4 regions of the Sphingomonas panacis genome follow, and region 2 is predicted to be linked to each of the others. Evidence: predicted binding sites of a transcription regulator. Region 2 holds the regulator's gene; each other region holds the start of a gene.
The links. Region 2 encodes LexA, which represses DNA repair genes until DNA is damaged. Its sites were predicted from a motif close to GTTCCNCNCTTGTTCT; they were not measured.
Positions count from the first base shown of each region.

Region 1 (4,320 bases), 720 kb from region 2:
CGGCCCATTCTGGAAACCTTGAATTTCCGCCGGCAGGCGTTGCACGCCGCCCGCCTGGGGTTCATTCACCCGCTGGAAAGCAACGCTTTGGCATTTGAAAGCGAAATGCCGTCGGACATGCAGGAACTGTTCGATAGTCTCAACGTATAGGTTCAAGCGCGGACGTCGCCACGCTATCGGGACGTTCGTCATTAAGGGAGATTGATCATGGCCACCGGCAGCAACGTACCGGCGACGATCCCCGCTCTTGGCGGTGAGGCGAGCCTCAACCGCTATCTGTCTGAGATCAAGAAGTTTCCGATCCTCGCGCCCGAGCAGGAATATATGCTCGCCAAGCGCTTCGAAGAGCATGGCGATACCGATGCGGCAGCGCAGCTCGTCACCTCGCACCTGCGACTCGTCGCGAAGATCGCGATGGGGTATCGCGGCTACGGCCTGCCCGTGTCCGAGCTGATCTCGGAGGGCAATATCGGGCTGATGCAGGGTGTGAAGAAGTTCGAGGCCGATCGCGGCTTCCGGCTCGCCACCTACGCGATGTGGTGGATCCGTGCGTCGATTCAGGAATTCATCCTGCGCTCGTGGAGCCTCGTCAAGATGGGCACCACGGCTGCGCAGAAGAAGCTGTTCTTCAACCTGCGCCGCATGAAGTCCAAGCTCGACGCGTTCGAGGACGGCGATCTCAGCCCCGAGCATCTCGCCAAGATCGCGCACGATCTCGGCGTGACCGAGGCCGAGGTGACGAGCATGAACCGTCGCATGTCGATGGGTGGCGACACCTCGCTTAACGTGCCGATGCGTGAGGATGGCGACGGCCAGTGGCAGGATTGGCTTCAGGACGATTCGCCGTTGCAGGACACGATCGTCGCCGACGCGCAGGAGGCCGACGTCCGCCACGCGATGCTCGAAAGCGCGATGACCGACCTCAACGAGCGTGAGCAGCACATCCTCACCGAACGCCGCCTCACCGACGAGCCGAAAACGCTCGAAGAGCTGAGCCAGGTCTATGGCGTGTCGCGCGAACGCGTCCGCCAGATCGAGGTGCGCGCGTTCGAGAAGCTGCAAAAGGCGATGATGCGGCTCGCCGGCGACAAGCGCATGCTCGTCGCCGCCTGAGCGCTTGCGGATCGGCGCGCGGGGCGTGATGATGCGGCATGCCAAACCGCCCACGCCCCGCCGAGCCGGACCACACATGACGATATTTCACCGCACCGGCGGCGATCGATGATCCTCCGGCTGATCGGTTGGGTGTTCAAGCTGGTGCTTGGCTTCCTGATCCTCTCGGTGGCGATGGTGATCGTGTACCGCTTCGTGCCGCCGCCGGTGACGCTGACGATGCTGGCCGATGGCTTGAGCGGGCACGGCATCACCAAATCGTGGATGCCGTTATCGCGGATTGATCCCGATATGCCGCGCGCCGCGATCGCCGGTGAGGATTCGCGCTTCTGCTCGCACCACGGCTTCGATGTCGCCGCGATCGAGAAAGCCTATCTGCGCAACGCGCGCGGCGGCCGTATCCGTGGCGGCTCGACGATCAGCCAGCAAACCGCCAAGAACGTCTTTCTCATCCAGGGCGGCGGCTATGCCCGCAAGGCGCTGGAGGCGTATTTCACCGTCCTCATTGAAAATCTGTGGGGCAAGCGCCGCATCATGGAAGTCTATCTGAACGTCGCCGAGACGGGGATCGGCACCTACGGCGTCAACGCCGGCGCGATGCGCTATTTCCACCACGACGCCTCTTCGCTGACCCCCGCCGAGGCCGGTCGTATGGCGGCGGTGCTGCCCCAGCCCAAGAAGCGCGCGGTGATCGATCCCCACGGCTTCGTGCGCCGCCACGGCAATGTGCTGTCGCGCCGCGTCGGTGTGGTGCGCAACGACGGATTGGATGCCTGCCTGCGGTAGATCGCGACGAGCCCCGTCTCCCCGTTCGTGCTGAGCTTGTCGAAGCACGTGCCCAAAGCGGCGTCCATCGTGATACGCACTTCGACAAGCTCAGTGCGAACGGTGGGGGTGATTGGACCTGATAAGCGGTCAAAGATGATGGCCGCTCGACATCCAACCGATTAGAACATATACAGAACGTATGGCCCAGCTCGATACCCGCGCGAAACTCGAGATTCTTGCCGATGCCGCCAAATACGACGCAAGCTGCGCTTCGTCCGGCTCGGTCAAGCGCACCTCGCGCGACGGCAAGGGGATCGGCTCGACCGATAGCGGTATGGGTATCTGCCATGCCTATGCGCCGGACGGGCGCTGCATCAGCCTGCTCAAGATCCTGCTCACCAACAGCTGCATCTTCGACTGCCATTATTGTATCAACCGCAAGAGCAGCAACGTCCGCCGCGCGCGATTCACCACCGATGAAGTGGTGCGGCTCACCCTCTCCTTCTATCGCCGCAACTACATCGAGGGCCTGTTCCTCTCCTCGGGAATCATCGGCTCGTCGAACTACACGATGGAGCAAATCGTCGAAGTTGCACGCAGCTTGCGCGAGGATCATGAATTTCGCGGCTACATTCACCTCAAGACGATCCCAGACGCCGATCCCGAACTGATCCACCAGGCCGGGCTTCATGCCGACCGCATCTCGATCAACGTCGAACTGCCGACCGCAAGCGGTCTCAAGCGGCTCGCGCCCGAGAAGTCGCAGGATCGCATCGAGGACGCGATGGCCGGCATGTCCGACGCGATCCTCGACACCGCCGACGCGAAGAAACACTACAGGTCCGCGCCGCGCTTCGCCCCCGCCGGGCAATCGACCCAGATGATCGTCGGCGCCGACGCCGCGACCGACCGCGACATCGTCTCGCGCGCTGCCGGGCTGTACGGATCGTTCAACCTCAAGCGCGTCTATTACTCGGCATTTTCGCCGATCCCAGATGCAAGCGCTGTGCTGCCGCTCCAGCGCCCGCCGCTGATGCGAGAACATCGCCTGTACCAGTCTGACTGGCTGATGCGCTTCTACGGCTTCAAGCCCGGTGAGGTCGCCGATGCGGCCGATGACAATGGCATGATGCGGCTCGACATCGATCCCAAGCTCGCCTGGGCGCTCAAATTCCGCGGCGCCTTCCCGGTCGATGTCAACACAGGCCCGCGCGAAATGCTGCTGCGCGTGCCCGGCCTCGGCACGCGCGCGGTCGACAAGATCGTCGCCGCTCGGCGCGGACGGCGGCTCACCCTCGCCGACATCGGGCGGCTCACCGTTTCGCTCGCCAAGGTGCGTCCCTTCCTGATCGCGAGCGACTGGCGGCCGGTCGCGCTCGCCGACAAGGCCGATCTGCAGCTCCCCAAACCGGCGGCGAAGCAGATGGAATTGTTCGGGTGACGATGCGCACGGCCGACGCAATGCGCGTGATCGCGCTCGACGCGGAGGACGATTTCGACGGCTGGCGCGAGGGTGTCCGCGCTGCAGTTCAGGATCACGTCGCGCCCGAGCGGATCGTGTGGCGCGTCGGAGACCAGCCGGGCGAACTGTTCGGGTCGGAAGCCCCCGCAACCGCTTCGGCCGCCAATTTCACGGTGCCGCGCGCTTTTGTCGATCTCGCCCGCAAAGCGATCCTCCACACCGATCGCGAACGCTTCGCGTTGCTCCACACGCTGCTGGTGCGGCCGGGGCTGCTCGACGATGCCGCCGATCCGCTGGTACGCCGCGTCGAGGGTCTCGCCCGCGAGGTCCGTCGCGACATCCACAAGATGCGCGCGTTCGTCCGCTTTCGCGAAGTCGTCGAGCCCGATGGCGCACGCTTCGTCGCGTGGTTCGAACCCGATTTCCACATCGTCCGCGCCAACGCCGGGTTTTTCATGGACCGGTTCGCGGCGATGCGCTGGTCGATCCTGACCCCGGAGGTGTCGATCCATTGGGATGGCGCGACGCTCGCCGAGGGGCCGGGTGCCACCAAGGCCGAGGCCCCCGATGGCGATCCCGTCGAAGCGATGTGGCAGAGCTATTATGCCGCGATCTTCAACCCGGCCCGGCTGAAGGTCGGCATGATGCTCAAGGAGATGCCGCGCAAATATTGGAAAAACATGCCCGAAACCGCGTTGGTGCCGCAGTTGATTGCAGGCGCACAGGCGCGGGAGGCGGGCATGGTGGAGACGGCGCGGACCAAGGCGGGCGGTAATATCGAAGCGGCGTGGGCGGCCTTGCGCGAAGAATCGATGAGCTGCACGCGCTGCCCGCTTCACGAACACGCCACCCAGACCGTGTTTGGCGAAGGGCCGGTCGACGCAGCGATGATGTTCGTCGGCGAGCAGCCGGGCGATCAGGAGGATCTCGCCGGCCGCCCGTTCGTCGGCCCCGCCGGCCAAGTGTTCGACCGCGCG
Region 1 covers NZ_CP014168.1:3,920,783-3,925,102, forward strand. The annotation lists gene J0A91_RS17865 (RluA family pseudouridine synthase) at 1-150, shown strand, start outside; gene rpoH (RNA polymerase sigma factor RpoH) at 208-1,113, shown strand; gene mtgA (monofunctional biosynthetic peptidoglycan transglycosylase) at 1,222-1,899, shown strand; gene J0A91_RS17880 (putative DNA modification/repair radical SAM protein) at 2,081-3,322, shown strand; gene J0A91_RS17885 (UdgX family uracil-DNA binding protein) at 3,343-4,320, shown strand, end outside.
Region 1: J0A91_RS17880 (putative DNA modification/repair radical SAM protein) is a predicted target of LexA. The motif match lies at 2,063-2,078, and genes of this name have one in related genera.

Region 2 (4,320 bases):
GCTGGTTCGGGCCGCATGAGGAAGGGCGCGGGCGGGCGATGTTGCGTGGGCCGGCGTCGCTGTTGCTGACCGGAATCGTCGTCGAACTGGCGCTGATCCCGATCTCGGTGTTCCACTTCCACCGGGCGGGCGTGTACGGATCGGTCGCCAATATCGTGGCGATCCCGCTGACGACGTTCGTGACGATGCCGTTCGAGGCGCTGGCGTTGCTGTTTGATTGCGTCGGCGCCGGAGCGCCGTTCTGGTGGGTTACATCGCGGTCGCTCGATGTGTTGCTCTGGATCGCGCATGCGGTGGCGGGGCTGCCGGGGGCGGTGGCTTCGATCCCGGCGATGCCCGCGGGCGCCTACGGGTTGATGGTCGCGGGCGGGCTTTGGATCGCTTTGTGGCGGACGCGGTGGCGGCGGCTGGGCGTAGCGCCGCTGGTGGTCGGGGCGGCGTGGGCGGCGTTGACGCCGGCGCCGGATCTGCTCGTGACCGGCGACGGGCGGCACGCGGCGATCCGCACGGCTGGCGGCAATCTGGCGGTGCTGCGCGACCGGACCGGCGATTATACCGCATCGACCTTTGCCGAGAACGGCGGCGTGGATGCGGTGCCGCTGCTGATGTCCGAACAGCCTGATGCGCGGTGCAGTCGCGATCTGTGTCTTGTGCGGCGCGGTGCTTGGCGAATCCTTGCGACGCGGAGTTCTTACCTTGTGCCGGTCGAGCAGCTCGTTCCGCTGTGCGCCGGCGCCGATATCGTCATCTCCGAGCGGCGGCTGCCGCGCGCGTGTGCGCCGCGCTGGTTGAAGCTCGATGCGGTGGCGCTGGCGCGGACGGGCGGGGTGGCGATCACCTTCTCAACCCGAAACATCGCTATCGTGAGCCACAGCGAGGACCGTCATCCGTGGCGGGTCAGTCGTAGCGGCGGAGCAGGCCGGCGAGCTTTCCCTGGATACGGACCTGGGCGGGGGCGTAGCGCTGGGGATCGTAGGCGCGGTTGGCGGGATCGAGACGGACCATCGCGCCTTCGCGGCGGAAGTATTTGAGAGTCGCTTCGGCCTCTTCGATCAGCGCGACGACGATCTCGCCGTCGCGGGCGGTTTCGGTGCGGCGGATGAGCGCGTAATCGCCATCCAAGATACCGGCATCGACCATCGAATCGCCTGCGACTTCAAGGGCATAATGCTCGCCACCGCCCAACAGGGCGGCGGGGACCGCGAGCATCGACTGGCCCTCGAACGCCTCGATCGGCACGCCGGCGGCGATGCGGCCGTGGAGCGGGATTTCGATCACGTCGTTGGCGGGCTGGGGCAGGGTGCGGATGTTTGCGGGTGGCAAAGGTGGTGCGACGTTTGCCTTCTTTGCGGTCGCGACACGCTCGGGCATGCGCAGCACTTCGAGCGCACGCGCGCGGTTCGGCAAGCGGCGGATGAACTGGCGTTCCTCGAGCGCGCTGATCAAACGATGCACGCCCGACTTCGACTTGAGATCGAGCGCGTCCTTCATCTCCTCGAACGAGGGCGACACGCCGGTTTCCTCCAGGCGATCATTGATGAAGCAGATCAGCTCGTGCTGCTTGCGAGTGAGCATCGCGTTCCTCCGTCCGAACAGATGCGGAACCAATATGGAACGGTAGGATGCAAGTCAAGCAGCGTCCATCAGCCGAGCGGCAGGATTTCCACCGAGTCGCCGGCCTTGGCGGCGGGCGCGTTCGGCGCGCGGATCACCAGGCAGTCGGCGCGGGCAAGCGTGCGCAGCATCGAACTGTCCTGGATCGCCGCGACATAGACGCGGCCACCCCGCGTCTCGGCACGCAGATAATCGGCGCGGTGATCGTTGGCGGGCAGGTCTTCGCCGAGGATCGCGCTCGCGCGGCGCGGCTGGGGATCGGCGGCACCGCTCATGAACGCGATGAGCGGGCGCAGGAACAACGTCGCGGTGACGAAGGCGGAGACGGGGTTGCCGGGCAGGCCGAGCACCACCGTGCCGTTCAGCCGCCCCGCCAGCATCGGCTTGCCGGGGCGAAGCGCGATCCGCCAGAAATCGAGGACGCCGCCCGCCGCCTCCAGCGCGGGCCGCACCAGATCATGATCGCCGACCGACGCGCCGCCGGTGGTGACGAGGATATCGGCATCGACGCGTGCGAAGGCGGCGGTGATCGTGTCGAGCCGATCGGGCAGGATGCCGAGATCGACGACCTCGACCGGCAGATCGGCGAGCATCGCGGCGAGCATCGCGCCGTTCGATTCGGGCAAAGCGCCGGGCGGCAGCGGCGCGCCGGGCGCGACCAGTTCGTCGCCGGTCGCGACGGTGGCGACGCGAAGCGCGCGGCGGACGGGCAGGGTGCCGTGCCCGCCGGTCGCCGCCACCGCGATCCGCGCCGGGGTGATCCGCGCGCCGGCGGGGACGAGCACATCGCCCGCGTGGAAATCCAGCCCCGCGCGGCGCACGTTGCGGCCGGCATAGGCCGGGCCTGCGCCGGTGACGCTCAGGATCGTGCCGTCGCGCGCGGCCTCCTCCTGCACCAGCACGGTGTCGGCCCCGGCGGGCATCGTCGCGCCGGTGAAGATGCGGACCGCCTCCTGCGCGCCGACCGTTCCGGCGAAGGGCGTGCCGGCCGCGCTCTCGCCGATGACGGTGAAGGGGCCGGGCAGATCGGCGAAGCGCAACGCATAGCCGTCCATAGCCGAGAGATCGGCATAGGGCTGGGTGCGCAGCGCCGCGACGTCCTCGGCGGCCCAGCGACCGGCGGCGGCGCGGATCGGGACGGTTTCGGGTGCGACCGGGTGCGCGAGCGCGAGGAGGCGGGCGAGGGCGGTTTCTACGGAGACTAGGGGTGGCATGTTGGGGGAGTCCGGGACGGTGAGCGTTACTCCGGGGCGTGTACCGGGGAGCGCACTATATGGGAGTTGAGGGTGTAGGGCTACTAGGACAGTAGAGGCATGTTCGGGTGAGGATGTTCGATTTATAGTTTATGCGCCGCGTAAGGGCGCCAACCCACGCTCCGATTTTAAGAGCGTGGCCGACGTTAGATTACTGTCGCGTTTCCTGTGGGGAGCGGATTGTAGCAGTTGATCCCCGCGTCCAGTATACCGGGATCGGGGAGGGCACTATGTCGCGTAACAAAGAATCACGAACCACAGATATTCACAAGATTATTGTAACGCAGTTGAAGGCTATACCTAAGCAATTGTTCAAGACTAAAATCACTGCGTTAATTGATCAGAAAGTACCTAACGCGCCCCACGGTCTAGCGCTGGCGTTTGCCGATCATATAATCGCAAGAGTCGAAAAACCATTTGAGTTTAATTCGGCGGACGAACGCGATATAACGATAGAGTTTACCCCGGCCGAAATCCAAAATATCGAACGTGAGATACACTCGTTTGTGAAGACCGAAGTTCCCTCGATCATCACCAAAATCATTGACGATTCAGCGCAGATTATTCTCAAGAGCCTTAAAGGCGATTGGCGAGCGCAGCGTGATTGGCAGTTGGCAACGGGCGGCGGCTTTCGTGAACGTCTTGAAGAGCGATGGGGTGCGGCGTTTGACATACTGAGAATGATGTACACCATCTCACACGAGATTGGTGCCATAGTGGAGCAGCGTCGACGGCGTTCCCGCGCCAAACGCAACCTCGTTCTTCAAGATACAATTAGGCATCTGCATGTTCGTGCCTGCCAAGTCGTAGCTGAAATCCTGTGCCTGATGGAGAACGGGTTCGCTGACGGTGCGATGGCGCGGTGGCGTACGTTGCACGAGATTACAATCGTGGCAGCGGTCATCGCGCATTTCGGTGAAGATTTGGCCGTACGATACCGAGCTCACGAAGCTGTCGAAGCGAAACGTGCGATGGACCGTTATCAGGCGAGTCATTCAACGTTGGGGCTAGCTCCTCTTTCAAAAAAAGAGATTGCAGAAGTCGAAAGCGCTTATGCTCAGGCGCTCGTTTTGTACGGCGACCGGTTTGGTTCCGAATACGGTTGGGCGGGCTTCCACCTTGGTCTGAAAAAGCCCCGTTTCATCGATCTCGAACAAGCCGCCGGTAAGATCGAAATGAGAGCCTACTATGGAATGGCAAGTTACAACGTGCATGCGAGTCCAAAGGGTATAGCGTTTCGCCTCGGCCTTTTGCGCGAACTTGGTTCACCGACTGGCCTTGCCGGAGCGAGTAATATCGGGTTCGTCGACCCGGCACAGCTTTCTGCATTCGATATAACTTTTGTAACTGGTCTCATACTAAGGTCTGGAAATATTGATGATATGATACAGCTCAAGATACTCATTTTGTTGCGAGATAATATTATGAGTAAATTGGAACGCGCGAACAGGCG
Region 2 covers NZ_CP014168.1:4,639,539-4,643,858, reverse strand. The annotation lists partial or broken gene J0A91_RS21520 (ComEC/Rec2 family competence protein) at 1-893, shown strand, start outside; gene lexA (transcriptional repressor LexA) at 898-1,575, opposite strand; gene J0A91_RS21510 (molybdopterin molybdotransferase MoeA) at 1,644-2,828, opposite strand; gene J0A91_RS21505 (DUF5677 domain-containing protein) at 3,098-4,320, shown strand, end outside.

Region 3 (4,320 bases), 860 kb from region 2:
TGCCGGGTCGCGTGCAGCGTTCCTCGAAAAAGCGCATAAACCCTTCGCCATGCGAGTGCGACAAAAAGTCCGCAAACGGGCTGCCGCTTTCGTCGAGATAGCGGGCTACCGAAAAAAAGCTTTCCGCGCGGAAGAACCAGCCCTGCCCGACCTTGGGCAGCCAACTCGCCTTCAACGCCGTGGAGAGCGCACCGCCGCCCTCTTCACGCGCGCGCGAATGATCGACCGCCCGGTAGCCTGGCCACCACCATCCTCGTCGAACCCGGCGAGAACCGCGATGGCTTCGATCATCGTGGATTTGCCGACGCCGTTCTCGCCCGCGATGATCGTAACGGCAGTATCGAAGGCGATCTCGAAATCGCCACGAAACAGCGGCAAACAGAAAGGATACGCGCTCCGATCCACGGTCTTGTCAGGATCAAGCCAGACGCGTTTCAGATAGGGCGGCGGCAGGGTCGTAGCGCGCCCCTTCGCCACGTTACTCCGCCGCTTCGTCCACCGGCGCGGCAAGCGCCGGCGCGGCGTCGCCGTAGCGCGCCAGCGCTTCGACCGGTTGCAGCGACGGGATTTCCTTGGCGGTCGATTCGATGTTGAGATCGCGGAACTTGCGGCCCGTACTCAGCACGTTGCGCTCGAACGAGCCGACGAAATCATTGTACCGGTTGACGGCACTGCCCAGCCCGCTGCCGACCACACGCATATGCTCGGCCGCGACGGCGAGACGATCGTGCATCTCCTTGCCGAGTTCGCCGATCCGGCGCGCGTCGGCGGCCAGCTTCTCCTGCCGCCACACCGCCGAGACGGTGCGCGCGATCGCGATCAGGTTGGTCGGCGTCGCCAGCAGCACGCGCTTGTCGAACGCGAAATCCCACAAGGTCGGGTCATGCTCCAACGCCGCCGACAGGAAATGTTCTCCGGGTACGAACATGATGACGTAGTCGGGCGCGTCGGGAAATTGGCTCCAATAGGATTTGTTGCCGAGGCCGTTGACGTGCGCGCGCATCGAGGCCGCGTGGAGATCGAGCCCGCGCTTGCGCTCTGCCTCGTCGACCGCACCGAACGCATCCTGATAGGCGTTGAGCGAGACCTTGGCGTCGATGACCAGACTGCGCCCGCCTGGCACCTTGACGATCGCGTCCGGGCGAAGCCGCCCGCCCTCGTCACCGCCGGCGATGCTCACCTCGGTCTGGAAATCGGTATGTTCGGACAGGCCGCAGGTTTCGAGCACGTTCTTCAACTGCTGCTCGCCCCAGCGCCCGCGCGATTTGGGCGCATTGCGCAGCGAATTGACCAGCTTGGCCGCCTCGGTGGAGACCTTCTCCTGCCCGACCCGCAGGCCTTCGAGTTGCCCCTTCAACTGGTCGAACGCGCTCAGCCGTTCGGCCTCGACCTTGGTGACGGTTTCCTCGTAGCGCAGCAGGCGGTCGCTGACCGGCTGGAGCATCGACTTGAGGTTCTGCCCCGCCGTCTCCTCGGACTGGCGGAAACGTTCGTCGGCGCGCTTGAGGAAATTCTCCTGCGCCTCGGTCAGCAGCTTGTTGGAGACTTCGGCGAACTGGGTGGCGAGCAGATCCTTGGCGTGAAGCAGCCCGGCGATTCGCGCTTCATACGTCTCGGTGCTGGTCTGCTCGCGCGCCTGAAACGCCTCGCGCAGCGCACGTTCGCGCGCCTCGTGCGCGTCATGCGCCATCTTGAGCCGCGCCTCTTCTTCCGCCAACCGCTCGGAAAGGCGATGCTCGAACGAGGCGGCGTGCGTCTTGAGCGCGGTATTCTCCAGCCGAACGCGGTCACGATCCTCGCGCATCTCGGAAAGCTCGGCGCGCACTTCGGCGAGTTCCTCGCGCAAGCCGAACGCCGCGCGCGCGCGCTCCTCGGCGCTGGCGAGATCGACGATCGCACGCTTGAAATCGGCCTCGCGCGCGTCGCGCTCGGACTGGATCGCCGCCGTTCCGCGCTGCCCGAGGAACCAGCCCAGCGCCACGCCGCATAGCAGCGCCACGATGACGATAATCGCGAAAAACCCGTCCAAACGCCTGCTCCCCGGAACGAAGAGCGAACCTATCGCCTCCGGTCGACGCGATCAACCGCGCTGCGACAAACGGTGATTAGGCCGCCTTGCGGGCTTTCGCGAGCTTCTTGAGGATCATGTCGCGCTTCAGCCGCGAGACGTGATCGATGAAGACGATGCCGGCGAGGTGATCCATCTCATGCTGGACGCAGGTCGATATCAGCCCGTCGAACTCTTCCTCATGTGCGTTGCCGTCGAGGTCGAGCCACTTCACCCGGCACCGCGCGGGGCGCTCGACATCGGCGTAATTCTCGGGGATCGACAGACACCCTTCGGCGTACACCGCGAGATCGTCGCTCTGCCACAGGATCTCCGGGTTGATGAACACGCGCGGCTGCCGGCCGGGGCGCGGTTCGCCGCCCTCTTCGAGCGGCGGCTCGTCTTCCTGAAGATCGATCACCACGATCGCCTGCTCGACCCCGACCTGAATCGAGGCGAGACCGATGCCGCGCGCGTCGTACATCGTGTCGAACATGTCGGACACGATCTTGCGCACGCCGTCGTCGATCACATCGACGGGCTTCGCGTGCTTCTTCAGCCGGGGGTCCGGGACTTCGAGGATTTCCATGATGGCCATGTCGGCGAGCTAGGAAGCGCGCCGGCGTTCGTCAAGCCGGACCGCCCCGATCACGCGCCGAACAGCCGCGCCATGCTGCGTTCGAGCATCACCAATTGCCACAAGGTCCGGCCATGATCGGCGCGGCCGGCGCGATGATCGGCGGCGATTGTCTCGATCGCGCGCGGATCGAACCAGCCGCTGCCGATCAGCGTGCGCGAACGCGCCAGCGCCGCCGCTTCATCGGCGAGGCTCCCCCGGAACCATGCCCCGACCGGGGTGACGAACCCCATTTTCGGGCGATAGAGAATGTCCTTGGGCAGATAGCGCTCCATCGCCTTCTTCATCAGCCACTTGCCCTGCCCGTGGCGCAGCCGCAGATCATCGGGCAAGGTCGCGGCGAATTCGACGAGCTTGTAGTCGAGCAGCGGTTCGCGCGCTTCGAGGCTCACCGCCATGCTGGTGCGATCAGCTTTGGTGAGGATGTCGCCGGGCAGCCAATGCTGGAAATCGGCATATTGCGCGCGATCGAGCGCATCGCGTGCCGGCGCGTCGCGCATCGCGCGGACGTAGCGGTCCTCGGCGCGGTGCCCGCCGAGCGCCTTGCGGGCGGTGTCGGTGAGCAGAGCCGCGCGAAGCGCCGGCGTCGTCACCCCGACCGAGCGGGCATAGCCCTCGGCGCCATCCTCGGCGAGCGCGAGCAAGGTCGTCTTGGCGCGAAAGCCGCGCGGCGCCCAATCGGCCTTGGGATAATGCCGGCCGAGCGTGCCGAACACGCGCGAGCGCAGCGATGCCGGCAATAGTGCGCGCACCCGCTCCTCCGCCGCCTGAAACTTGTAGCGGCGATACCCCGCGAACGCTTCGTCCGCGCCGTCGCCCGACAGCGCGACCGTCACCGTCTCGCGCGCCAGTTCGCACACCCGGTAGGTGGCGAGCGCCGAGGCATCGGCGAAGGGTTCGTCGAACGCAGCGACCAATGTGTCGATCAGCGCGTAATCGTCCGCCGACACGATCCGCTCGCGATGCTCGGTGGCGAAGCGCTTGGCGATCACGTCGGCGTAGCCGCGCTCGTCCACCCCGGCCACGTCGAAGCCGATCGTGCAGGTCTTCACCGCGCGTGGCGAAGCCTCGGCCATCAGCGCGACCACCGCCGAGCTGTCCACCCCGCCCGACAGGAACGCACCGAGCGGCACATCGGCGACCATCCGCAGCGTGACGGCGGCGCGCATCCGCTCGACCAGTTCCTCCTCCAGCGCCCTGCGGCTGCCGGTGGCGCGGCGCGAGAAATCCACGTCCCACCAGCGCGATGGCGCGGGGACGGGCTTGCCGCGTTCGATCAGCAGGAAATGCCCGGCGGGAAGCTTCTTCACACCGGCGACGATAGAGGTGTCGTCGGGCACATAACCGAACGCGAGATAGTCCTCGATCGCGGTGATCTGCGGCGTGCGGCGCAGCAGCGGGTGTGCGAGCAGCCCCTTGAGTTCGGAGGCGAACACCACCGCACCATCGGGAAGCTCGGCATAATGGAGGGGCTTCACCCCCATCCGGTCGCGCGCGAGGAACAGACAGCCGCGCGCCGCGTCGTGGATCGCGAAGGCGAACATGCCGTTCAAGCGATCGAGCAGCGCCGGCCCCCACGCCGCCCAGCCGTGCAGCAGCACCTCGGTATCGCCAGAGGTGACGAAACGCGCACCCC
Region 3 covers NZ_CP014168.1:3,775,253-3,779,572, forward strand. The annotation lists gene J0A91_RS17140 (AAA family ATPase) at 1-37, opposite strand, end outside; gene J0A91_RS17145 (AAA family ATPase) at 172-477, opposite strand; gene J0A91_RS17150 (DNA recombination protein RmuC) at 479-1,804, opposite strand; gene def (peptide deformylase) at 2,106-2,645, opposite strand; gene J0A91_RS17160 (XrtA/PEP-CTERM system amidotransferase) at 2,696-4,320, opposite strand, start outside.
Region 3: J0A91_RS17150 (DNA recombination protein RmuC) is a predicted target of LexA. The motif match lies at 2,043-2,058, and genes of this name have one in related genera.

Region 4 (4,320 bases), 660 kb from region 2:
GCTTTCATATTCCTCCATAGCGCGGACGAGTTCGGTGAGGTTTTCGAGCCGCCCCGCCGCCTCGACCGATTTCTCGACCTGGAGCGCGCCGGTATAGCCACTCTCGTCGAGGATCTGGCGGGCGAGTTCGGCGTGGGGCAGTTCGTTCGCCATGCGCCGCCAGCGGGCGAGATCGATCACGAAATTGCCGAGTGACTTGCGCGCGGCGCCGGTCAGCTCGTCGGTGTCGAGGATACGCGCCGCCGCGACGCTCAGCGGAATGTTCTCGGCCCGCGCGAGCATGTGGAGCTTCTGCACCGCCTTGTCGCCCAGGCCACGCTTGGGGACGTTGACGATGCGTTCGAAGGCGAGATCGTCGGCGCTCTGGTGGACGACGCGCAGATAGGCGAGCGCGTCGCGGATTTCGGCGCGCTCGTAGAAGCGGAAGCCGCCGATGATGCGGTAATTCAGGCCGATCGCGATGAAGCGATCCTCGAACTCTCGCGTCTGATGCTGCGCGCGGACGAGGATGGCGATGCGATCGAGCGACTGGCCGTTGCGTTGCGCCGCCTCGATCTCCTCGCCGACGCGGCGGGCTTCCTCGGGGCCGTCCCACACGCCGAACACGCTGACCTTGTCGCCGTCGGCTTCCTCGGTCCACAAGGTCTTGCCGAGCCGCCCCGAATTGTTGGCGATCACGCCGCTCGCGGCGGCGAGGATGTGCGGGGTCGATCGGTAATTTTGTTCGAGCCGGATCACCTTGGCGCCGGGGAAATCCTTCTCGAACTTGAGGATGTTCTCGACCTGCGCGCCGCGCCACGAATAGATCGACTGGTCATCGTCGCCGACGCAGCAGATGTTCTTGCGCTCCTGCGCGAGCAGGCGGAGCCAGAGATACTGGACGCTGTTGGTGTCCTGATATTCGTCGACCATGATGTATTTGAAGCGGCGCTGATAATCGGCGAGCACCTCGCGGTCGCGCTTGAGGATGGTCAGCATGTGGAGCAGCAGATCGCCGAAATCGCAGGCGTTCAGGGCGGCGAGGCGAGTCTGGTATTGCTGGTAGAGTTCGCCGCCGCGCCCGTTGGCGTAGCGTTCGCTCTCGCCCGCGTCGATATCGCTGGGGACGAGGCCCTTGTTCTTCCATTCGTCGATCAGCCCGGCGAGGCTGCGCGCGGGGAAGCGCTTCTCGTCGATGTCGGCGGCGATGACGAGCTGCTTCAGGAGCCGCAACTGATCGTCGGTGTCGAGAATCGAGAAATTCGATTGCAGCCCGACCAGTTCGGCATGGCGGCGCAGCATCTTCGCGCCGATCGCGTGGAAGGTGCCGAGCCACGGCATCCCCTCGACGACATCGCCGACGAGCCGGCCGACGCGCTCGCGCATCTCGCGCGCGGCCTTGTTGGTGAAGGTGACGCTGAGGATTTCGCTCGGGTAGGCGCGGCGGGTCGCGAGTAGGTGGCCGAGCCGGGCGGTGAGCGCGGCGGTCTTGCCGGTGCCTGCGCCGGCGAGCACCAGAACGGGGCCTTCAGTGGTGAGCACGGCATCGCGCTGCGGCGCGTTGAGGCCTTTGAGATAGGCGGGTTCGGGGGCGGGCGCGGGGATATTCATCGGCGAACAGGTAGGGAACGGGAGCGGCGAGGGCAATCTTTGATCGCCGCGCAAAGCCGCGCGCGATGCGACGAAGCGATGCCGGCCCGGTGCGCGCCGGTTGCCGCCGAAACAAATCGAGATTAAGGGGCGCCGCAACATCGGTGCGACCAACGCGCCGTTTTCGACGGGGCTTCGCCAAGAACGCTGCTGTCATCATATGGTAACAGAAGCAGGCCACGCCGACTTTATGGATATATCCACTACAGCGTCACTCGAACCGAGTGAACGTGCCGTCGGCGTGCCGCATATTGACCGGCCCTTGCACCCGGCGGGGCGCTGGATCTTCCTCGCGATCATCGTCGGTGCGATCGGTTATGCGGGCGCGAGCATCCTGTTCGATACCGCGCAGGCGGGCGAGGGGCTGGCGACCGCGACCTTCGCGTTCCTCGCGCTGGCGCTGCTGATCGCGCTTGGGTTCGAGTTCGTCAACGGCTTCCATGACACCGCCAACGCGGTCGCCACGGTGATCTACACGCACTCGCTGCCGGCTCCGGTGGCGGTGGTATGGTCCGGGTTCTTCAACTTCCTCGGCGTGATGTTTTCGAGCGGCGCAGTGGCCTATGCGATCGTGACGCTGCTGCCGGTCGACCTGATCCTCCACGTCGGGTCGGGCGCCGGATTCGCGATGATCTTCGCGCTGCTGCTGGCGGCGGTGATCTGGAACCTCGCGACCTGGTATGTCGGGTTGCCCAATTCGTCGAGCCATGCGCTGATCGGCTCGGTGCTGGGCGTCGGCTTCGCCAACCAGATCCTGGCGCATGGCGGCAACGGCACCTCGGGCGTGGACTGGGGGCAGGCGCAGAAGGTGCTGTCGGCGTTGCTGTTCAGCCCGCTGATCGGCTTCGTCGCGTCGATGGTGCTGCTGCTGGTGATGAAGCGCGTGCTGCGCAACCCGACGCTCTACACCGCGCCGAGCGCCGATTCACCGCCGCCCAAGGGCATCCGCGCGACGCTGATCGCGACCTGTACCGCGGTCTCCTTCTTCCACGGCAGCAATGACGGGCAGAAGGGCATGGGGCTCATCATGCTGATCCTGATCGGCTGCGCGCCGACCGCCTATGCGCTCAACCGCACCATGCCGGCGAGCGAGATGCCCGCCTTCACCGCATCGGCCAACGCCGCCGCCACCGCGTTCCGCGCGCATGGCGGCACGGTCGGCAGCGATGTCGGCGCGGCGCGGGTGGTGCTGACTCATGCGCTGGAGACCAAGAAGGCGACCGGGCCCGCGACCTATGGCGCGATCGACACGCTTTCGCACGATGTCACCGCGCGCATTTCGGGATATGGTTCGCTCGACAAGGTGCCGGCGGCGGCGACGCCGAACCTGCGCAACGACATGTATCTTTTGCAGGGCGTCGCGCAGTTCGTGACCAAGGACAAAGCGTCCGAAACGATCTTCTCGGCGGACGAGCTGGACGCGATCGGTGCGTATCAGAAGCATCTCGAAAAGGGCACGCGCTTCATCCCGCTATGGGTGAAGGTGATCGTCGCGATCGCGCTCGGGCTCGGCACGATGGTCGGCTGGAAGCGGATCGTCGTCACGGTCGGCGAGAAGATCGGCAAGACGCATCTGACCTACGGCATGGGCGCCTCCGCCGAAATCGTTGCCGCCTTCACGATCATGACCGCCGATCTGTTCGCGGCGCCGGTTTCGACGACGCACATCCTGTCGAGCGGTGTGGCGGGCGCGTCGGTGGCGAGCGGCAGCGGGTTGCAGACGCGCACGATCCTCAACATGGTGCTCGCCTGGGTGATGACGCTGCCGGCGGCGATGCTGCTGTCGGGCGGGTTGTACTGGCTGCTGCTCGGCGTGGTGCGCGCTTCGGCGGGGTGAGCCTTTAAGCGCGCGCTCCGGGCACGCCCTTCGACACGCTCAGGACGAACGGCGAGAGTGCGCGCGTTTCTTTAACCGTTTCAAACCTTCACCCGTTCATGCTTCGAAACGCTCGGCACGAACGGGCGGGTGTCGTTATGGCGCGACGGGTACGCAGCTCGTCCGGGCGGCGGCGCAGGCGCGGGTGGCGGCGGCGCTTGAGGCGAGCGGGCCGGCCTGGAGGCGGGTGACCGCGCCGGTTTTCACATAATAGGGTTGCAGGCCGGGCAGGCGGCCCTGCACCGATTGCCACAGGCCGCGCGCATTGCCCTCGTCGCGGAACGCGCCGAGCTGGATTCGCCAGCGGCCGTTGCCGGCCAGAGTCGGCGCGGGCTGCGCCGGTGCGGGGCGCGGGCGGGGCGGCGGCGGCGTCGGGCGTGTGCGCGGCGCATCGGGAGCGTTGCCGCGCGGCGGTGCGTCGGGTTCGTCCTGCCGGGGCGTATGGACGGTGGGCGCGGGCCGCGCGTTGGGATCGTAGGCGGAGGGCGGCAGATCGGCGCCGCGCATCGCGGTCTGCGCGCCGGCGTTCGCGATTTCGGGTGGGAGCTGCGGGCGTTTCTCGTCCGCCTCGTACTGGCGGGAGAGGGCCATGCCCTTCTGGCGGTCCTCGGGCGAGAGATACTGGTCCATCTGCGCCTGCACCTGCGGCGCGCGTGGCTGCCCTTGCGCGGCCGAGCGCAGGATCAGCGCATAGGCGCGCGGCCAATCCTTGCTGACGCTGTCGCCGTTGAACAGCATCGTGCCGTACACGAGCTGCGCGCGCGGCTCGCCGCGTGTGGCGGAACGTTCGAGCCAGTGGACCGCATCGGTGCGCT
Region 4 covers NZ_CP014168.1:3,983,447-3,987,766, reverse strand. The annotation lists gene J0A91_RS18155 (ATP-dependent helicase) at 1-1,590, opposite strand, end outside; gene J0A91_RS18150 (inorganic phosphate transporter) at 1,820-3,466, shown strand; gene J0A91_RS18145 (SPOR domain-containing protein) at 3,602-4,320, opposite strand, start outside.
Region 4: J0A91_RS18155 (ATP-dependent helicase) is a predicted target of LexA. The motif match lies at 1,594-1,609, and genes of this name have one in related genera.